4 regions of the Marinomonas algicola genome follow, and region 2 is predicted to be linked to each of the others. Evidence: predicted binding sites of a transcription regulator. Region 2 holds the regulator's gene; each other region holds the start of a gene.
The links. Region 2 encodes PhoB, which activates phosphate uptake and scavenging genes when phosphate is short. Its sites were predicted from a motif close to TGTCATANNNNTGTCANA; they were not measured.
Positions count from the first base shown of each region.

Region 1: a site for PhoB is predicted at 3,274-3,291, ahead of IEZ33_RS18715 (putative 2-aminoethylphosphonate ABC transporter substrate-binding protein). Genes of this name have one in related genera too.
Region 3: a site for PhoB is predicted at 3,282-3,299, ahead of IEZ33_RS16730 (alkaline phosphatase). Genes of this name have one in related genera too.
Region 4: a site for PhoB is predicted at 3,315-3,332, ahead of olsF (bifunctional ornithine lipid synthase OlsF). Genes of this name have one in related genera too.

Region 1 covers NZ_CP061941.1:4,078,119-4,082,869, forward strand. The annotation lists gene IEZ33_RS18705 (putative 2-aminoethylphosphonate ABC transporter permease subunit) at 1-954, opposite strand, end outside; gene IEZ33_RS18710 (putative 2-aminoethylphosphonate ABC transporter ATP-binding protein) at 951-2,027, opposite strand; gene IEZ33_RS18715 (putative 2-aminoethylphosphonate ABC transporter substrate-binding protein) at 2,142-3,170, opposite strand; gene IEZ33_RS18720 (UTRA domain-containing protein) at 3,388-4,095, opposite strand; gene IEZ33_RS18725 (ABC transporter substrate-binding protein) at 4,485-4,751, shown strand, end outside.
Region 2 covers NZ_CP061941.1:4,232,821-4,237,571, forward strand. The annotation lists gene IEZ33_RS19460 (HDOD domain-containing protein) at 1-176, shown strand, start outside; gene IEZ33_RS19465 (chorismate--pyruvate lyase family protein) at 227-781, shown strand; gene ubiA (4-hydroxybenzoate octaprenyltransferase) at 778-1,632, shown strand; gene phoB (phosphate regulon transcriptional regulator PhoB) at 1,717-2,415, shown strand; gene phoR (phosphate regulon sensor histidine kinase PhoR) at 2,419-3,726, shown strand; gene IEZ33_RS19485 (response regulator) at 3,778-4,671, opposite strand; gene cysZ (sulfate transporter CysZ) at 4,673-4,751, opposite strand, start outside.
Region 3 covers NZ_CP061941.1:3,658,101-3,662,851, forward strand. The annotation lists gene IEZ33_RS16710 (TRAP transporter large permease) at 1-90, opposite strand, end outside; gene IEZ33_RS16715 (TRAP transporter small permease subunit) at 92-634, opposite strand; gene IEZ33_RS16720 (TRAP transporter substrate-binding protein) at 703-1,713, opposite strand; gene IEZ33_RS16725 (bile acid:sodium symporter family protein) at 2,247-3,164, shown strand; gene IEZ33_RS16730 (alkaline phosphatase) at 3,405-4,751, shown strand, end outside.
Region 4 covers NZ_CP061941.1:614,478-619,228, reverse strand. The annotation lists gene IEZ33_RS02780 (SDR family NAD(P)-dependent oxidoreductase) at 1-279, opposite strand, end outside; gene IEZ33_RS02775 (nuclear transport factor 2 family protein) at 352-819, opposite strand; gene IEZ33_RS02770 (sigma-70 family RNA polymerase sigma factor) at 1,174-1,746, shown strand; gene IEZ33_RS02765 (ChrR family anti-sigma-E factor) at 1,752-2,453, shown strand; gene IEZ33_RS02760 (hypothetical protein) at 2,584-2,775, shown strand; gene IEZ33_RS02755 (LabA-like NYN domain-containing protein) at 2,788-3,264, shown strand; gene olsF (bifunctional ornithine lipid synthase OlsF) at 3,390-4,751, shown strand, end outside.

The DNA of each region.
Region 1 (4,751 bases), 150 kb from region 2:
CACAGAAACCGCAACCATCAGCAGTAAGAAGGCTTTATCAACAATGGCTCGAACAGGTGGTGTCCAAGGTACCGCCTTTGATGTGAGTAAGGCCGATTGTCGACGCTGTAACCAACGGTCCGTGATAAAGGTCAACACCGCAGGCAACAACAAAATAACACTCACGGCCGCCCCCATTTCAAAGTTTTGCTGCCCAATAACTTGTTTATAGATATCGGTTGCCAATACGTTAAATTGCCCACCAATCACCTTCGGCACACCAAAGTCGGTAATCACCAAAGTAAAGATGACAAAGGCCACACTGATAATACCGTATTTGGCGGCAGGCAAGGTGACTGTGAAAAAAGTACGCATCGGCGAGGCGCCTAGCACTTCGGCCGACTCATACAATCTCGCATCCGTATTGGCTAACGCCGTTATCATAATCATCAAGGCATGGGGAAAGGTCCAAAAGCAGGAGCCAATAACAATACCAATTGGCCCATAAATACTTTCCCCCATTAATAATTCTTTTAAAATACCTTGGTTACCAAACAGATAAACCAAACTAATCGCTGGTAATAAAGAAGGTGATAGAATGGGCAATACCAGTACTATTCTAAAAAAATTCTTAAGCGGGATTCTCGTTCGACAAATCGCATAAGCCGCTAAGAATGACAAGCTGGTGACAATAAGGGTCGAGAGCAGAGCAATAAATAAAGAGTTACTCACTGAGCTGTAAAGACTCGGAGTCGAAACAAATTTAGCGAAGTTTGCTAAGCCAATAAATTGACCGTCACTGTTTTGAACACTTTTAGACAAGAGTGTATAGAGCGGCAGGACAACACAAAGTAATAGCCCGATGACACCGACAACTAACACCCCACCGAGTGACCATTCATCTAAACTACGTCGACCATACCATGGCTTTTTTGAGGAGGCTAAAGACGCGTTGCTGGAAGCGGCTTGACTCATGCTGCGCCTCCAAAAACGTGTAAACGATCTTGTGGTAACTGACAGGCCACTGTTTGGCCTTGAGTCAGTTGTAAACGGGCCATTTCATTCATAGAAACATCGGCTAGGATAGGACGTTCATGATTGTCCAGCTTCAACATAGAACGTACTCGAGACCCTAAGAATTCTAAATGGATTACTTGAGCGTTTACAATATTATTATGAGTCGAGTCAACCGCAAAACGCACGTCCTCAGGACGAATGGCCAGTTGCACAGGAGAGCCTGTATTGAGCGACGTGGATTGGTCACAAAAAAGCGTTAAATCACCCGATTGCATTTGACCTGATGCATCCACCTTTGCACTTAAGAAATTCATTTCCCCAACAAATTCAGCGACAAAAGGCGATATTGGTTGAGCGTATACCTCTTGAGGCGTTCCTATTTGCTCAATAACACCTTGATTCATGACCACGATTTGATCCGCCATCGTCAGCGCTTCTTCTTGGTCATGCGTTACCATGATAGTGGTCACGCCCAACTTTTCTTGCAACTGTTTAATTTCTTGACGTAAATGAGCGCGCACACGCGCATCGAGTGCAGACAAGGGTTCATCTAATAACAATAAACCAGGGGATGTCGCCAACGCACGCGCTAACGCCACACGTTGTTGCTGCCCACCAGAGAGTTGAGCTGGATATTTGTCCTCACTGCCAGACATACCCACCGTCGCCAGTAATTCCGTTACTCGAATTCGACGATCGTTTGCAGATACTTTTTGTGAAGCTAAGCCATACGCAATGTTGTCAGCCACTGTTAGGTTTGGAAACAAGGCATAAGATTGAAAAACAATGCCGAAATCACGATGCTTAATAGGAGCATGAGTGATGTCTTTACCTGCTTGCAGAATTAAGCCAGCTGTCGGTGTATCTAAGCCAGCAATAATTCGTAGTAAACTGGTTTTGCCACAGCCAGATGGACCTAAAAAACAAACAAACTCACCTTCTGAAATACTTAAAGAAACGTCTTTTAATGCTTTATGCGAACCAAAGGACTGATGGATATTGGTAAGTTCTAGGTATGTGTTACTGGACATTGATCGGCCTCTTTCAATCCATATATTAAAACGGTCATGTAAAGCAGTGGCTTTACATGACTAAAAAGGAATCAGACAAAGAAGACAATTTCTGTGTCTGATGTAGACTTGATGTTACTTAGGTTCACTTTTACCGTCGTAACGTTGCTGCCACGTAGACAGAATCAGGTCACGATTTTTTGCAGACCATTCGAAGTCATTATCAATCATCAATGACTCTGCATTTTCAGGGTAAAATTCGATTGGTTTAGCAATACCAGGCATAGCCACAACAGCATATCCTTCGTTGTACATTTCATTGGCTTGTTTCGAGATGGTCCAATCCACCAAGGTTTGTGCCGCATCTAACTTATCCGTACCTTTGATAATCGCGGTTGCTTCCATATCCCAACCAAGACCTTCTTCTGGAAAGATAATGTCTAATGGCGCACCTGATTTTTTTGATTTAGCCGCGCGGAACGCAAACGAGATGCCGATGGGAATTTCACCTGCTGCGGCTAATTTACAAGGCTTTGACCCGGAGTGAGTATAACGGCTGATGTTCTCATGCAAGCCATCCATATATTCCCAGCCGCCATCTTGTCCAAAAATTTGTAACCAGCTACTAACGTCTAAGAAACCCGTACCCGAAGAACTTGGGTTTGGCATAATAATATGCCCTTTGTAAGCAGGATCCTTCAGATCGCTCCAAGACGTTGGTTTTGGTAGACCCAGTTTCTCGGCTTCCACTGTGTTATAACAAACGGCGGCAATCCAAGCATCCATGCCTGTCCAGACAGGCTCTTTATCAAGGTCTTTGAAATTAGGGGAGATCGCATCATAGCCTTTTGGCTTGTAAAATTGCAGCATGTCTTCATTTTTTAACATCATCAAACTTGTTGCCGCCAATCCCCAAACAACATCCGCTTGTGGGTTGTTTTTTTCGGCTAATAACTTGGCTGTCACAACCCCTGTCGAGTCACGTACCCAGTTGATTTTAATTTCAGGATGCTCAGCATTAAAACGCGCAGCGTACTTTTTAAGGTCTTGCGCTTCAACCGCAGTGTAAACCGTTAATTCAGTTTGCGCCGCATTGACAGACATCGATGAGGCGGTAATACCAGCCAAAACAGCCAGACGTTTTAGTAGCGTATTCTGTGTCATTTTCTTCTCCATGCATCAAATTGTAAGCTTATGTATAACAAATATATTGCGAACCATCAATTGGTATATACCAGATTAATCAGTATGCAAAATAGCAGCCAAAGGTTACAAAAACATGACAAAAGAAGAGAAAAAAGATGTATGGCGACATTAAAAGAGACAATATCGCGGATGAAAAAAAACGGAATGCTAGGCTAAATTGAGATCGTTTTAGCGGTCAATTATTGATCGATATTTTAATGGAAACGGCATCATGACGCCAAAATTCATAATCAATTTCAAGGACTTTTTTATCGGCCGTATAATTAATTCTTTCAACGTGCAAACCCGCTTGTCCAGTAGAGATCCCTAGATCATTGGCCGCATGAGAAGGCAAAGAAGTCGACTTAAAAGACAGATCCATATCACGGTATTGACGCTGATATTTCTGCTGCAATATAAGGCTTAATGATTGACTTAGATCTTCGTTTTCTATATCTGGTAACAGGTCAATATTAATGTACATTTTTTCAATTAAAACGGGTCGTTGATCAATCGAACGCCGACGATGTAAAAATAACACTGGAGTGCCCTCCTTTATGCACATTAATTGAGCCACTTCTGCACTGGCTGGCTCAACTTGCTGCAATAATTTCTCCGTATACGGCACATGACCTTGTTCAGTTACATATAAATTAAAGCTTAAATTGCTCGCTGGATCATAAATAACCGCTGGCGGAGTAACAAACCAGCCACGACGATTTTGTCGGTATATTAACCCTTCCGCTTCGAGATTTTGCAATGCTTGCCTAACGGTGACACGGGTTAACTTAAAGGCTTCTCCTATTTCTCTCTCAGATGGCAACTTAGCGCCAGCCTCAAGAAGTTTTTTCTCAATTAGGTCACTAAAGTGTCTCTGTAATGCGCGGTATTGGCTATTAGCCATGTCTATTCCTAATGAAAAGTCTGAGTTGAATAGCGCTGTGCGCCAAGTAAAATTATTGCGCCAGCATTCTACCTATAAAAGTGCATTTTTCTTAGTAAAAAGTAACCAGCACTTTTCTAGAACGGACGTTAATCAAAAAGCACGCTCGTCCCCTCTTCTTTTTAAGGCGCATTCGAACAAAAACAAGGCTATTGCAAGACTTTGTTACAATAGGTTGCTCTACTTTACCCCATAGACTCTCAGTCTTTGCTAGATTTAACCTATCGTTTTATTAAGTCTATTTTAAGTGGCCTCATGGTAACTTAAAGATGCAATAAAAAGCGGTACTAAATTCGAAACATCCACTACTCAGTAAGTGGGTAACTATAAAAATAACAAGGGTTACAATCATGAAAAAACTTGCTTTAAGTTTAACCGCCGTTGCTTTCTCTATCTCTGCTGCAACAACCCATGCTGGTGAAGTAGAAGTATTACACTGGTGGACATCTGGCGGTGAAGCGGCTTCTATTAACGTCTTAAAAGGGCTAATGGAAGAAGAAGGTCATACTTGGAAAGATTTCGCTGTTGCAGGTGGTGCGGGTGAATCAGCCATGACCGTTCTAAAATCTCGTGCGATTTCTGGTAACCCGCCAGCCAGTGCTCAAATCAAAGGCCCA
Region 2 (4,751 bases):
TGCGTACCCTTGCAGGCGTTTTACATTGCTGTAGCGCTTTATATCATGGACAAAAAATAGAGGCGAGTGTGTTTGAAATAATTGGGCTATCAGAAGAGGAGTGCCTTTCCATCTATCAAGAAGTACAATCCTCTTCTAGTAAATTACAGGAAATGGTGGACTTACTTCAATCCTAGGCTTACTGACGAATAAACACCTATTTTTTGCGAAAACAAAGAGATTTTTTGTGCTAAATTTCAGTGTAACCAAACAATTTGACTATCATTGGCAACCTCTGTCTCAAGCTCGTATGGACAGTATTCCCAATAATCTAAAGTTCTGGCTCCGCGAGACAGGTTCTTTAACCGCGCTGTTAGAAAGACTGGGGATATTGTCCATAGAAGTCATTAATGACGGTTGGGGGCAGCCGACTCAAAGAGAGAGAAAGGCATTGTCGTTACGTGCACGTGAAGCAACAAGGGTTCGAGAAGTGATTTTGAACATTAATGGTACCCCCATGATTTATGCTCGCTCCATTATCCCAGCAAGCGCTTTAATTGGGCATTGGCGTCATTTAAGCCAACTGAAAAGCCAATCTCTGGGAGGCTTTCTATTCAAAGACAAAAAGTTAGTACGGAGTCCTATCGAAATAGTCTCTCTTCCAAGCAACGTATTTAATAACGTCAATGAAGCGGTTTGGGCTCGCCGATCGATTTTTAAACAGTACAATAAAGGCGTTTTAGTAAGTGAAGCCTTCTTACCCGCCATCACAACATTACCAGTGACACAGTTAATATTATGACAAAACTCCAAGCTTATCTTCAGCTTACTCGTTTCAACAAACCCATTGGTTCACTGCTGCTACTTTGGCCCACTCTATGGGCTCTTTGGGTATCTAGTAATGGCGACCCAGACTGGAAAATCGTCATCATTTTTATGCTTGGTGTCTTTTTTATGCGCTCCGCAGGCTGTGTCATCAATGATTATGCCGATAGACATGTGGATAGCGGTGTGGAGCGAACAAAGAATCGCCCTCTCCCTTCCGGTACGGTTTCTGAAAAAGAAGCTCTATTACTGTTCTCCGTTCTTTGTCTATGCAGCTTCGGTTTAGTCTTAATGACGGATATGAAAACCGTTTTACTCTCTTTCATTGGACTTGGACTCGCGGCTTTGTATCCATTTATGAAGCGCTACACTCATTTGCCTCAATTGTTTCTTGGACTGGCTTTTTCATGGGCTATTCCAATGGCATACAGCGCTCAAGGAGGTTCACTAACGGACCCTGTCTTATGGATGATATTTGTCTCTAATGCACTATGGACCATTGCTTACGATACTTACTATGCTATGGTTGATCGAGATGACGATTTAAAACTTGGCATCAAATCAACAGCCATTTTATTTGCGCAAAATGATTTACTCATTATCACTGTATTGCAAGGACTGGCTCTTTCTCTATTAATGTGGGTTGGTGTACTGAAATCCTTTTCTTTCATTTATTTTCTCAGTCTGATCGTCGCCGCTATTTTGTTCTCTTTACAGTATAAACAAGCTAAAAATAGAGAGCGGCAAGCTTGCTTTACCTCGTTCTTAGACAATAACCGTATTGGATACTGTATATTTTTAGGCATTGTATTGAACTATCTTTTATAAATATAAGACACAAATATGACAGTTTCATCTAATTGTCATATTCAAGGTCTTTAATAGGGATATTACGATTTAGGGGTAGATGCTGTGACGAGTAAAACTGTATTAATAATTGATGATGAATCATCAATACGAGAAATGATTGCCATTGCACTGGAAATGGCGGGATATAATTACTTTGAGGCGGAAAACAGCCAACAAGCTTACGAAATCATCATTGATAATAGGCCCGACCTCATTCTTTGTGACTGGATGATGCCCGGGGGCAGTGGTATAGAGCTAACCAGACGGTTAAAGCGAGATTCTCTTACCGCAGAAATACCTGTGATTATGCTAACCGCTAAAAGCGAAGAAGATAACAAAATTCAAGGTTTAGAAGTGGGTGCGGATGATTACATCACTAAGCCTTTTTCTCCTCGAGAACTCGTGGCTCGCTTAAAAGCCGTTCTACGCCGTGCCAACCCTCAAGGCGTAGACGAGCCTATTGAAGTCGATGGGCTATTATTAGACCCTGTAAGCCAACGTGTTACTATTGGTACAACGCCACTTGAAATGGGCCCGACAGAGTACCGCTTACTCAAATTTTTGATTACCCATCAAGAAAGAGCGTATTCCAGAGCACAGCTTCTGGATCAAGTCTGGGGGGGAAATGTTTATGTAGAAGAACGTACCGTTGATGTACATATTAGACGCTTACGAAAAGCAATCGGCGAAACTCATGATTACCTAATCCAAACGGTTCGAGGAACGGGTTATCGATTTTCAAGTAAACGAACTCCGCAGTAAATTATGAAAACGATTTGGCAACAGGCTTTTATTCGCTGGACACTGGGATTAGTTGTCAGTTTCACCATTGGCATCTTAATAGGCAAATTATTTATGTGCCTATTCTTATTTGTGCTGTTTGGACTGTGCTCCAATTTATATCAGCTGTATCAATTCCACAGCTGGGTTCGTCGGCTAGGAAAAGCCTCCCCACCAGAAGCATCAGGAATTTGGGGCGACGTGTTTGATGCTGTGTATCGACTGCAAAAGAAGCAAAGAAAATCTAAAAAACGCATGCGACGCGCACTTTCTCGAATAGAAAACTCCACCTCGGCACTGAAAGAAGGTGTCATTATGGCGGACAATTTAGGGAACCTTGAGTGGTGGAACGCGTCTGCGGGGCAATTTTTAGGTTTGATGAAACCCGTCGACAGAGGGCAACCGGTCACCAATATCGTCCGCAATCCAGAGTTCTTCCGCTATTTTACTCAGAAACGTTTCTCCGAACCTTTAGTTATTAAATCGCCGTCTCAAGAAGGCATTTATTTAGAAATTCAAACCACTCTGTATGATCAGAATGACCATCTTATTTTTGTCAGAGATGTGACGCGCTTGCATCTTCTAGAGCAAATGCGTAAAGACTTCGTTGCCAATGCATCCCATGAGCTCAAAACACCGTTAACGGTCATTAAAGGTTATTTGGAAACCCTGGATATGTTTAAGGACTCATTACCGAAGAGCATGCAAAAAGGTGTTGACAATATGACCACGCAATCAAACCGTATGGAACAGTTGATTGAAGACCTACTATTACTTTCACGTTTAGAAAGTAATGATAAAAGAGACATCGATCAATGGCATGACATCAACGAATTAGTCAACAATGTGGTGGATTCCGTCCAAGCCATAGGCACCAAACATACTATTCACATCGTGATCCGTTCAGAGTGTAGGCTGTATGGCTCTTATCGAGAGCTCTATAGCGCTTTTTCAAACCTTGTTGTGAATGCCATAAAATATTCCCCTGACGGAGGCAACATTACTATAAAATGGGAAAATCATTTAGATGAAGGCATTTTTTCGGTATCAGATGAAGGTCTAGGCATTGAAGCGAGATACATTCCACGTTTAACAGAACGTTTTTTTCGTGTCGATAAAGGTCGAGGCTCAAACACAGGAGGCACTGGGCTCGGACTTGCCATTGTTAAACACGTACTTTTACATCACGATGCTAAGTTACTTATCACTAGCCAACCAGGGCAGGGTAGCGTTTTTTCCTGTCACTTTTCAGGGAAGCGTATCCAACAGCCTTTAGCTCATAAAGAACAATAAAATCATGATAAATTCGGTTTTATGGTTCGATAAGTGAGAGCGCTATCCCTATTAAAGGCTCTTAAATAAAGCGTCAATAAATTTCTCTTTTACGTCATCCTGATCAATTAAACCCAAGGTCACGGTTAAAAAAGTGGAATCGTGTTTTTTCTCTGTCGTCGCCACACTTTGCACATAATAATTCAGTCGATTTACCGTACCCGAAAACTCCAAGTCCAATACAGACTGCCCCAATACCGCGGGAACAACGTCATCACTTTTAATTAATAATGTCGCTTCTGATTTAGCGAACTGAATCACCATACAGCGAAATTGTTTTCCTTCAAAGCGCACCATGGTGGGAATTTTCACATCTTTAATTGTGGCCACTTTTGCTGTAATAGCTGGCTTTGAGGCTGTTGCAGAGCCTGTTTTTGTCCCACCCAACAACACATCTAAAGAGCCTGCCGTATGACTTGTCATCCCCCCCTTTTTAGCCTTTGATGCACCACCTGTCATAGCGGCTAGAGCATCCGTTGCCGCAGGATTACGACTGGCTTGTGAGGTTAACGCGGACACTAAATCATGCTTCTTGGCAGCGGCCATAACCTTATTAATTAATTGCTCGCTAGAAAAAGGTTTTCCAAGATAATCCGTTACCCCTGACTGTACCGCTTCAACAATGTGACTCTTGTCGCCACGACTCGTAATCATGACGAAGGGAAGATCGGCCTTTTTATAGTTATCTTGTTCTCGACACCATTGTAATAGCTCAACCCCCGTCATCTCCGGCATTTCCCAGTCACAAAGAACCATATCAAATGTCATTTTCGTTAGCATTTGCTGGGCTTTACGACCGTTTACCGCTTCTTCTAGCTGTGCAGAAGGGAACTGCTTACGTAAAGTGCGACGAATTAAGTCTCTAGTGAAGGTTGCATCATCCACTACTAAAATTTTAACCGCCATTTTACTCTCTTACTCCAAAAGCCGAACGACCATCCAGACCATGATCCAATGTAAATATATCTGACCATAAGCAGGTAGCC
Region 3 (4,751 bases), 570 kb from region 2:
CAACTGCATGCCTGTTAATAACAGTAAAATCATTGCGGCTAACATGGCTAAACTGGCGTAGCCAATTCCTAAAAACGTAAGATCAAACATATTACAGCTTCCTAATTTTAATTATTTCGGCCTTTATATGCAGAAGAAATTGCACAAACATTAGGCAGGCAGTAAACAAGATCAGCGCCTTTATATAGGCTGGAAAAGAAGGGTTCCAAGCGGATCCTGACGTTTCTAGGTGAATGTCTCCAAGGGGGGAGAACCAAGCACTCGATACCATGCGGTAAGACGCAAAAATTAACATTGCAGACATTAATAATCCCATCAGGTGATGGAACATATTTAAATAATGTCGAGTTCGTTGTGAGACAATGTCATACACTAGTACGACTCGAACATGCTTATCTGTAGCCAATGCATAGGCGCCACCAAAAACAAATAATGCCCCGCCAACAAAGGAAGCCGTTTCATGCACCCAACTTGTCGGGGCATTAAATGCATAACGCATTAAGACTTCAAAGAATGAAATGGCCACAGTAAAAATAAACAATAAGCTGAGTACATTACCGACTTTATAAATCATCGAATCCAGAGAATTCAAAGTAGGTTCATCCTGCTCATTTAAATGGTTATCGTTCTTCATGAAAAAGAGTCCGAACTAATTGCGGAAGTAAAACAGGGGCGTACCCCTGTTACTTAAAAGGAAATGACTTACAACAAGCCGTTGTCTTCAAGGTATTTCGTTAAAGAATCATACACTTTCTTCGCATTATCTGAGCGCGTTGAAACCACTTCCCATTGACCACGGGCAATAGCACGAAACTTTTTACGTTCTTCAGCAGACCAGTCATGGATCGTAATATTTGGATTAGCCATCGCTTCTTTTACCGCCGCTTGATCCGCAATACGTAATTGAGTGGTTATATCTTGAGCAAAGTCGCGTACTGACATGGTAAGAATGGCTTGCAAGTCTTCCGGTAATGCATCCCATTTTTTCTGGCTCATAGAGACATCAATTAATGGCAATGAATGGAATCCAGGTTGAACAGGATGCGTCGCAATATCATGCATCCCTGATTTATGGTTCGTCGAGAAAACAGTGTAATCTGCCGCATCGATAACGCCTTTACTTAATCCTGTGAATACCTCAGACCCAGGTAGATTTACAGGAGACGCGCCCGCCGCACTAAACACTTGTTGAACTAAGCCTTCTGGTGCTCGTAACTTCAGCCCTTTAAGGTCTTCCACTCCATTTAAAGGTACTTTTGATACGAAAGATTCAACACCTGTCGTTGATCCTCCAATAAATTTCACGCCATAAGGGGCATACAGTTCATTCATCAACTCATAACCACCACCATAATTAATATATTGCAGCAGTTGTGACGTATCAGACCATGCTCCAACCGTATTACCAATCAGGCCAAACGCGGGGTCTTTTCCAGAAAAATAGCTTGTTGCCGTAATATGACCATCTAAAATCCCCATTTTTATGCCATCAAGTGTTTCTGTATGCTTAAAAACACTGTTAACAGGCATTAATTTAATACTGATTCTGCCACCCGTTAAACTACCAATTCGGTCGGCCCAATCTTTTTGGACTTGAAAGTTTTTGTCTCCAGCTGGGTCAGATGATTGAAATTTAAAATTGTAATCCGCTGCCAATGCACTTGAACATACGACAGTTGCGACACTAGAAACGATAAAAGTTTTAAGATTCATATTAAGCACTCACTATATATTATTTTTTTAAAAGCGATTTGTTACCGGTAACAGATGCAAATGTTACCGGTAACTATTGTAATTTGTCAACGCTCTTCAACAAAGTTTAAACAATAAGGTAATCACCTGTATTGTGAATAGGACGGCCCATCTCTTAATTAAAGTCGACAGATTAAAACCTTGGTTATTACAACGCATTGATTATAAAACAAATAGTTAACCTTATTGACCTCAACAGTCACATCAACTGAATTCAAGTAAACCACTAGGGCAACCTATAAGACTTTTACGTAATTACTCAACATCCGACTAAACTCATCATAAAGTCTATTGTAATAATTCTCATTTCGTTACAATCTTGCTCCCATTTCATTGCATCAACTCTCGACGAGCGCTATCGATCTGATCGTTTCATATTTAAGCGAGTCAATAGTTAACAATCGGCAATGGGGTAATAGTTAGTTAGTGGTCACTCATTCATTTTGATTGTTTCTCAACCACTAAATTGAATCGAATAAATGGAGTTCTACATTATGGTTATCCAACTTTTCCCTCTTTGGGCTGTTGTGCTTTCAGTACTTGCTTTTTTCCAACCCGAATTTTTTGTCGGTTTGAAAACCCAAATTGTTCCATTACTCACTGTCATCATGCTAGCAATGGGCCTTACTCTAAGCCCCACTGACTTCAAACAAGTATTGAAGAACGGTAAAGCGGTTGGTGTGGGCGTTATTTTACAGTTTTTGGTGATGCCTATGGCCGCTTTTGGTGTGGCTTTCGCTTTTGGTTTTGACACTGAACTTACCGTTGGAATGCTGCTTGTTGGTAGCGTTGCGGGTGGTACCTCCTCGAATGTTATGTGTTACCTAGCGAAAGGAGATACGGCCTTGTCTATTTCCATGACAGCCATTTCAACCTTAATTGGCGTCTTATTAACGCCTTTACTTGTCTCTATGATGATAGGCCAAAGTGTTGATGTTCCTGTCGCAGGCATGCTGATGAGCTTATTTAAAATTGTTCTGTTGCCCGTTGCTGCAGGCGTTTTGATCAATACCTTCTTTTCAAAATTTGTCCGTAAAGCCGAACCTGTCTTTCCATATATTTCAATGTTCGCCATTGTCTTGATCATTGCCATTGTCGTGGCCTTAAGCGCGTCTAAAATTGTGCAAGTAGGTCTGATCGTCGCAGCGGCGGTAATATTGCATAATATGATTGGGTTGGTATTAGGATACTGGGTAACCTACTTACTGGGCTTTGATGCACGCGTATGCCGCACTATAGCCTTTGAAGTAGGATTACAAAATTCCGGTTTAGCCGCTGCTTTAGCGGTTAAATTTTTCACTCCAATGGCCGCTCTGCCAGGCACTATTTTTAGCGTATGGCACAACATTTCAGGCTCGTTATTAGCAAGCTATTGGAGTCGTCGCCCAGTAAATAAAGACAACGCTAAATAGACATCGTAGACTCATAAAAAAGGGAGGCTTTATGCCATCCCTTTTTTATGGATACAAGATCCAATAAAAGTTTCTATATGCACTTTATTGGGCAAAGAGTATCTAATTACGACAAAATATGACACTTTTATGACAGAAACTAACCCATTCCCTTCTAATATCAAATGAGTATGCTATTAAATAGAGCACTCTCAATCGTATTTTAATAAAACCATAATAATTAATATAAAAGAGGAATATATGAATAAGTTAAGTAAAGCGCTTATCACCGGAACCATCATGGCCAGCATACCGATGACATCGGTCGCGGCCGAAATTAAAAACGTCATCTTAATGATAGGTGATGGTATGGGCCCACAGCAGATTGGCCTACTTGAAAGTTATGCTCAATATGCGCCAAATTCTATTTATAAAGGCCGTTCAACGTCTTTACATCAATTGGCTAAAGACGGTGTTATTGGATCCTCTCTGACTAACCCTACCGACGCTATCGTTGTTGACTCCGCGTGTTCGGCGACTCAACTTTCCACAGGAGTGTATTCTGGCTCAGAAGTCATTGGTATTGATGCTGATGGCAATCATGTTGAAACCATTCTGGAAAAAGCAAAGCGCCTTGGTAAAGCCACTGGACTCGTGTCTGATACTCGACTTACTCATGCGACACCGGCCGCTTTCGCAGCGCATCAACCGCATCGTTCTCTTGAAAACGAGATTGCAGTAGATATGTTAGAAACCGGTGTAGACGTGATGCTGTCCGGTGGACTTCGTTACTTCATACCTAAATCAACAAACGATAAAGGCGATACGTACAACGAATTAACGGACCTGACAGAAGGCAGTGTTTATCTAAAATCAAAACGTAACGATGAGCGTAATCTGTTGAATGAAGCTCAAAACGCTGGATATGGTCTCGCCTTTAACCGCACTCAACTTAATGCACAATCTGGTGATAAGCTACTGGGGCTATTTGCTTATTCTGGTATGGCAGATGGTATCGAATATCGCAAGACTAAAAACTCTGAAGAGCGTACTCAACCAAGCCTTCAAGAAATGACAGAAAAAGCACTCTCCGTTTTAGAAAAAGACGAAGAGGGATTTTTCTTGATGGTAGAAGGAGGCCAAATCGACTGGGCGGGTCATTCAAATGATGCAGGCACAATGTTGAATGAGCTCGTTAAATTTGATGAAGCCATTGGTAGTGTATACAAATGGGCCGCGGGTCGTGACGACACGCTTATCATTGTTACAGCCGATCATGAGACAGGATCTTTTGGCTTTAGCTACTCTTCGGCTAACCTACCAGACGGGCAAAAACGCGCCGGAGAAGCCTTTGAAAAACAAGATTATAAGCCCAATTTCAACTTTGGTAGTTTCAATATTCTAGACGGTTTATACAATCAAAATTTGAGTTTCTACTCAATGACAAGCGAGTTTGAAAAACTGGATAAAGCCCAACAAACACCCGCAGCGTTAATGGAGATTGTCAATGCGAACTCTGAGTTCAAAATTAACGAAGAACAAGCCGAGCACATTTTAACAGATAAAGAAAATCCTTATCATGCCCATGACCACTCTTATCTATCTGCA
Region 4 (4,751 bases), 720 kb from region 2:
GCAATGCCCAGCATTTAAAATGGCTCTGTCTATATGTGGCGTGATTTGGCTTAACTCATTGGTTACCCTGTCAATCTGAGTTTTATCGGAGACATCAAACACCACAAAAGACACATTTGGTAAGTTTTCAGACATGGCCTCTAACTTAGATTGATCTCTTGCGCTGACAATAACCTTATTGTGCTCGGCTAGCTTTGCAACCAAGGCGTATCCAATTCCAGAGCTACCACCGGTAATCCAAATTGTTTCATTTTTAAGTTGAGCCGTTTTCGCTTGCATTATGTGGCAACCTTTATTCATGCTGGCGTTGAAAAAATGTGATGAGAATTGTCGATTGGACGAATATTTAGATCATTGATTAGACAATCTTTGCTTCAATTTTTTTACTAAAAAGCGAACCACCGGAATGTGTTCATAAAGCATTTCACCCAAATCATAAATGTCTTCGTGGTAATAAATCCGTTCATTAAATTGAATCTGTGACATCCCACGAACCACAATAGTTTCATTGCCAAGTTTTGGGTGCTTGAAGTACATATTCCACTTAATGTAAGCTTTGCCCTCTCCTACTAACTCGTCCAAATACTCAAAACGACCGCTCTCTACACTGTGACAAACGTCTTCCATGTAGGCATACAGAGCATCCATACCTCGCACTTCATGAACAGGGTCCTTAAAATGAATCGTGTCAGAATAAACGTCCCCCATATCATTCAAAGGAGGGTTTTTCACATCCTTATAAAAGGCTTTAAAGCGGTCGATTAATGCATGTTGGTGTAACCTGCTCGCGGCATCATTATTCGGACTTACTTTTTCCATATCTTTTTACCTGTACCTTGGCTAGAAATCGGCCATAGTTTGGATTAGCGTTTCATTACTTATACGCCTGATTCCTCTTCTTTGGATCACCAAGCACTTAATAGAAACTCGAAAAATAGCACAACGGGCTATTCAGTAGATTTAAACCCAAATAAAAGTGAGTAGGTTTAAACCCAAATAAAAGTGATCCAGTGGGTTTTGCTGGACGTATAAAGCCTTATGTTCTCATAATGAATAGTATTGAATTTATAGGAAGTAACACTGTTAGACAGGCTTTTGTGCTGTACTATTTCGTTAAAGTCACTATATATAATTATCTTACTTACTTACTTCAACACTCTGGAGTCACATAGAATGAACAGAGCGATAGGCCAGCAAGACTCGACACTGGCAGATGACATTGTTGCAGTCGCCACAAAACGTGACCAAGCCGCATTGGGGCGCTTATTTGATCATTATGTCCCAAAAATTAGAGGTTTTTGTTTGGCCGCGCAGCCCGGAGCGTCCCTAATGGCAGACGATATTGCTCAAGAAGTGATGATCAGAGTGTGGAATAAAGCGGATACCTTTAATCCATCTGCCGCTTCGCTAAACACATGGATCTTTACCATAGCTCGTAATGCTCGTATTGATTATCTGCGTAAAAATGGACGACATACATCGCACATTGATCCTGAGCTTTTATGGGGCGATATCGAAGATGACCGTGTCGATTTATTTAGGGATGCACAACAAGCCAGAGATAAAACGCGGATCAATGCTGGCTTAGCGCAATTGCCCACAGATCAAAAGCAAGTCTTAGCGAAAGTTTACTTAGAAGGTAAAACTCACGTAGAAGCGGCTGAAGAACTTGGATTGCCACTTGGCACGATTAAGTCTCGTGTTCGTTTGGCATTACATAAACTCACTATTTACATTAAGAGGTAGTCACTATGCTTAACTACCATCCGACCATAGAACTATTGACCGACTACGCGGCGGGCTCCCTCGCCTTGTCTTACTCATTGTGCATTGCCACTCACTTAGAGCAGTGCCAAGAATGTCGTAAGCAAATTAAGAAATTGGAGCAAGTTGGTAGTGTTTTATTCGATGAAATAGAGCCGTTAGAAAAAACCAGCTCAAATATCGATGAACTGAAACTCGCTCTCTTTGCTCGATTAGACGCACAGAACCAAGCGACAGAGAAAGCAAACGCTTCTGCACAGAAACACACAGCAGAAGATCCAGAAGGTTACAATGTTCCAAGAAGCCTTAGACAATTTGTGCCAGACGGATATGATGCATTAAATTGGATACGTATATCGCCTTCATTCCAAACCGCTATTTTATCTAACGAGGAAAATGGCACACAAATTGCGCTTACTCGGGTTAAGGCGGGTAGCCATATACCTACTCATAAACACACAGGTGATGAGTTCACTTTGGTTTTAGAAGGAAGTTTCTCCGATCAAAGCGGTATTTACAAGAGAGGGGATTTTGTTCAACTTAATGAGCAAGATACACATCAGCCTGTCGTCACTCGGGACGCCGAATGCATTTGTTTAACTGTGGTCGATGCACCCATCCAGTTTACTGGTTTTTTAACCCGTTTACTGAATCCAGTGTTACGTAAAGTACACCCATATAGAGGGTAGTTTTCAATAAATATAAATCCATAAAAGCCTGTGATACACGCGATTGTCACAGGCTTTTTATCTGTAGGCGACCCCGACCTAAAAATAGGGTATACTGTGGATTCAATTTATAACATGGAAGGCCCAAATCATGGCAGCCAAACCTAAATCTTCGACATCTAAGAAAAAGCAACCTGCGGCATCCGAAACATCAGCGTCAATAGAATCTCAAATGGAAGCCTTCTTAGCATCAGGTGGTAAAATAGATGTAATCGAATCAGGAGTGAGCGGACAAGTCAGTGTTGCAGGTCCTAAGCACATTACCCTAAACAAAAAATCCTAGTCGTTAATTGCATTGAAAAAAATCGCGGTTTTTGTTGATGTACAAAATATTTACTACACAACAAAACACACATTTGGCAAGCACTTTGATTATTCCACATTTTGGCGTGAAATTAGCCAGATAGGAGAAGTCCACTGTGCTTTTGCCTATGCGATTGATCGCGGCGACAGTAAACAGCACCAATTTCAAAACATACTTAAAAGCATCGGGTTTGATGTCAAGCTTAAGCCGTTCATTCAGCGAAGTGATGGCTCGGCCAAAGGCGATTGGGATGTTGGCATCACAATCGATGTGCTAGACAATGCCTCCAAAGTCGATGAAATTATCCTCTTGTCTGGTGATGGTGATTTTGATCGCTTACTCACTCATGTCAAGGACAAACACGCGGTCTCTACGCGGGTGTATGGTGTCAATAAACTCACGGCTCAATCACTTATACGTGCTTGTGATGTCTTTCGAGAAATTGAGGCGTCTCTGCTTTTAAACTAATCCTCCCTCACTATTCTGAATAGCATTTCGTCTTATTTTTGAAACTCAATTGTCACCTAAATGTCACTTCTTCACTCTACTCTAGATTCACTCTGTCAATTTAGGGCACTGGAGACATTACGTTGATGCACATAGAGCAAATTATTGCGGAAAAGTCCCCCAACTTCCTGCAAAAACACCCATTATTTACCAGACCAACACTGGAAATTTTGAAGCATTTATTTCACGAGCAAGAAGTAAATAACTTTTTAGATCAAAACAAAGATTGTTTAGGCTTCGAGTTTATCGATCGCGTGTTAAATCACTTTAACTTTAACTATCAAGCCAGTCAGATAGATCGTCGAAATATTCCGGCAACCGGTCGCGTTATTATTATCGCCAATCACCCTTTGGGAGCACTTGACGGCTTAGCGTTATTACGGCTTGTCGGTGAAGTCAGAAATGATGTAAAAATCATAGCTAATGACATGTTGATGCATTTTGACGCCTTAAAAAATTTGATCTTGCCTGTCGATAATCTTTCAAGGAAAAGCAGCAGTAAACAGCTCAAAAACATTATTGACTGTCTGCGAAAAGAGCAAGCCGTCATTATTTTCCCCGCTGGAGAAGTTTCCCGCCTCTCACCCAGTGGCATTAAAGATCAAAAATGGAGTGCAAGTTACCTAAAATTGGCTCAAAAAACCAATAGCCCCCTACTCCCTGTTTATATTAACGGCCGTAACTCTCTGCTCTTTTACACTAGCTCTATTATTTACCGCCCTTTATCGACTATTCAGCTTGCCCATGAAATGTTTAAACAGCAGAATCGCCATGTGCCAATTCAAATAGGCCAACAAATTCCGATTCAAGAATTAGCCAAATTACCTCTGAGTAATAAAGAAAAAAATAAACTCGTCAAGCGCCACCTTTACCGTATTGCAAAGGGTAAAAAGCCACTGCTACAAACGGAAACCACCATTTCCCACCCACAAGACAGCAAGCGAATAAAAGCGGAATTAAGTCATTCCGAGTTTCTTGGTAGCACCAAAGACGGGAAACACATTTATTTATTCGACTATCTCGACCAATCTTCGACGATCAAGGAAATTGGTCGGTTAAGAGAGATTTCGTTTCGCACGGTAGGAGAAGGCACAGGACAAAGCGCTGACCTCGATAAGTTTGATCAATACTATCGACATTTGGTTCTTTGGGATGAAGAGCAACTTGAAATTGTTGGCGCGTACCGTATCGGAGAAATTAATAAATACATTAAAAGTGGCAGTACCCACGCTATTTATACCGAAGATCTATTCCAACTGTCACCCGACATGATTCCTTATTTAGAACAAGGGGTTGAATTAGGACGCAGTTTTGTCCAGCCGAAATATTGGGGGAAGAGAAGTCTAGATTATCTTTGGTACGGTATAGGAGCATATTTAAACCGCCACCCTGAAGTAAGATATTTATTTGGACCAGTGAGCCTAAGTAATAACTATCCCCAGTTAGCA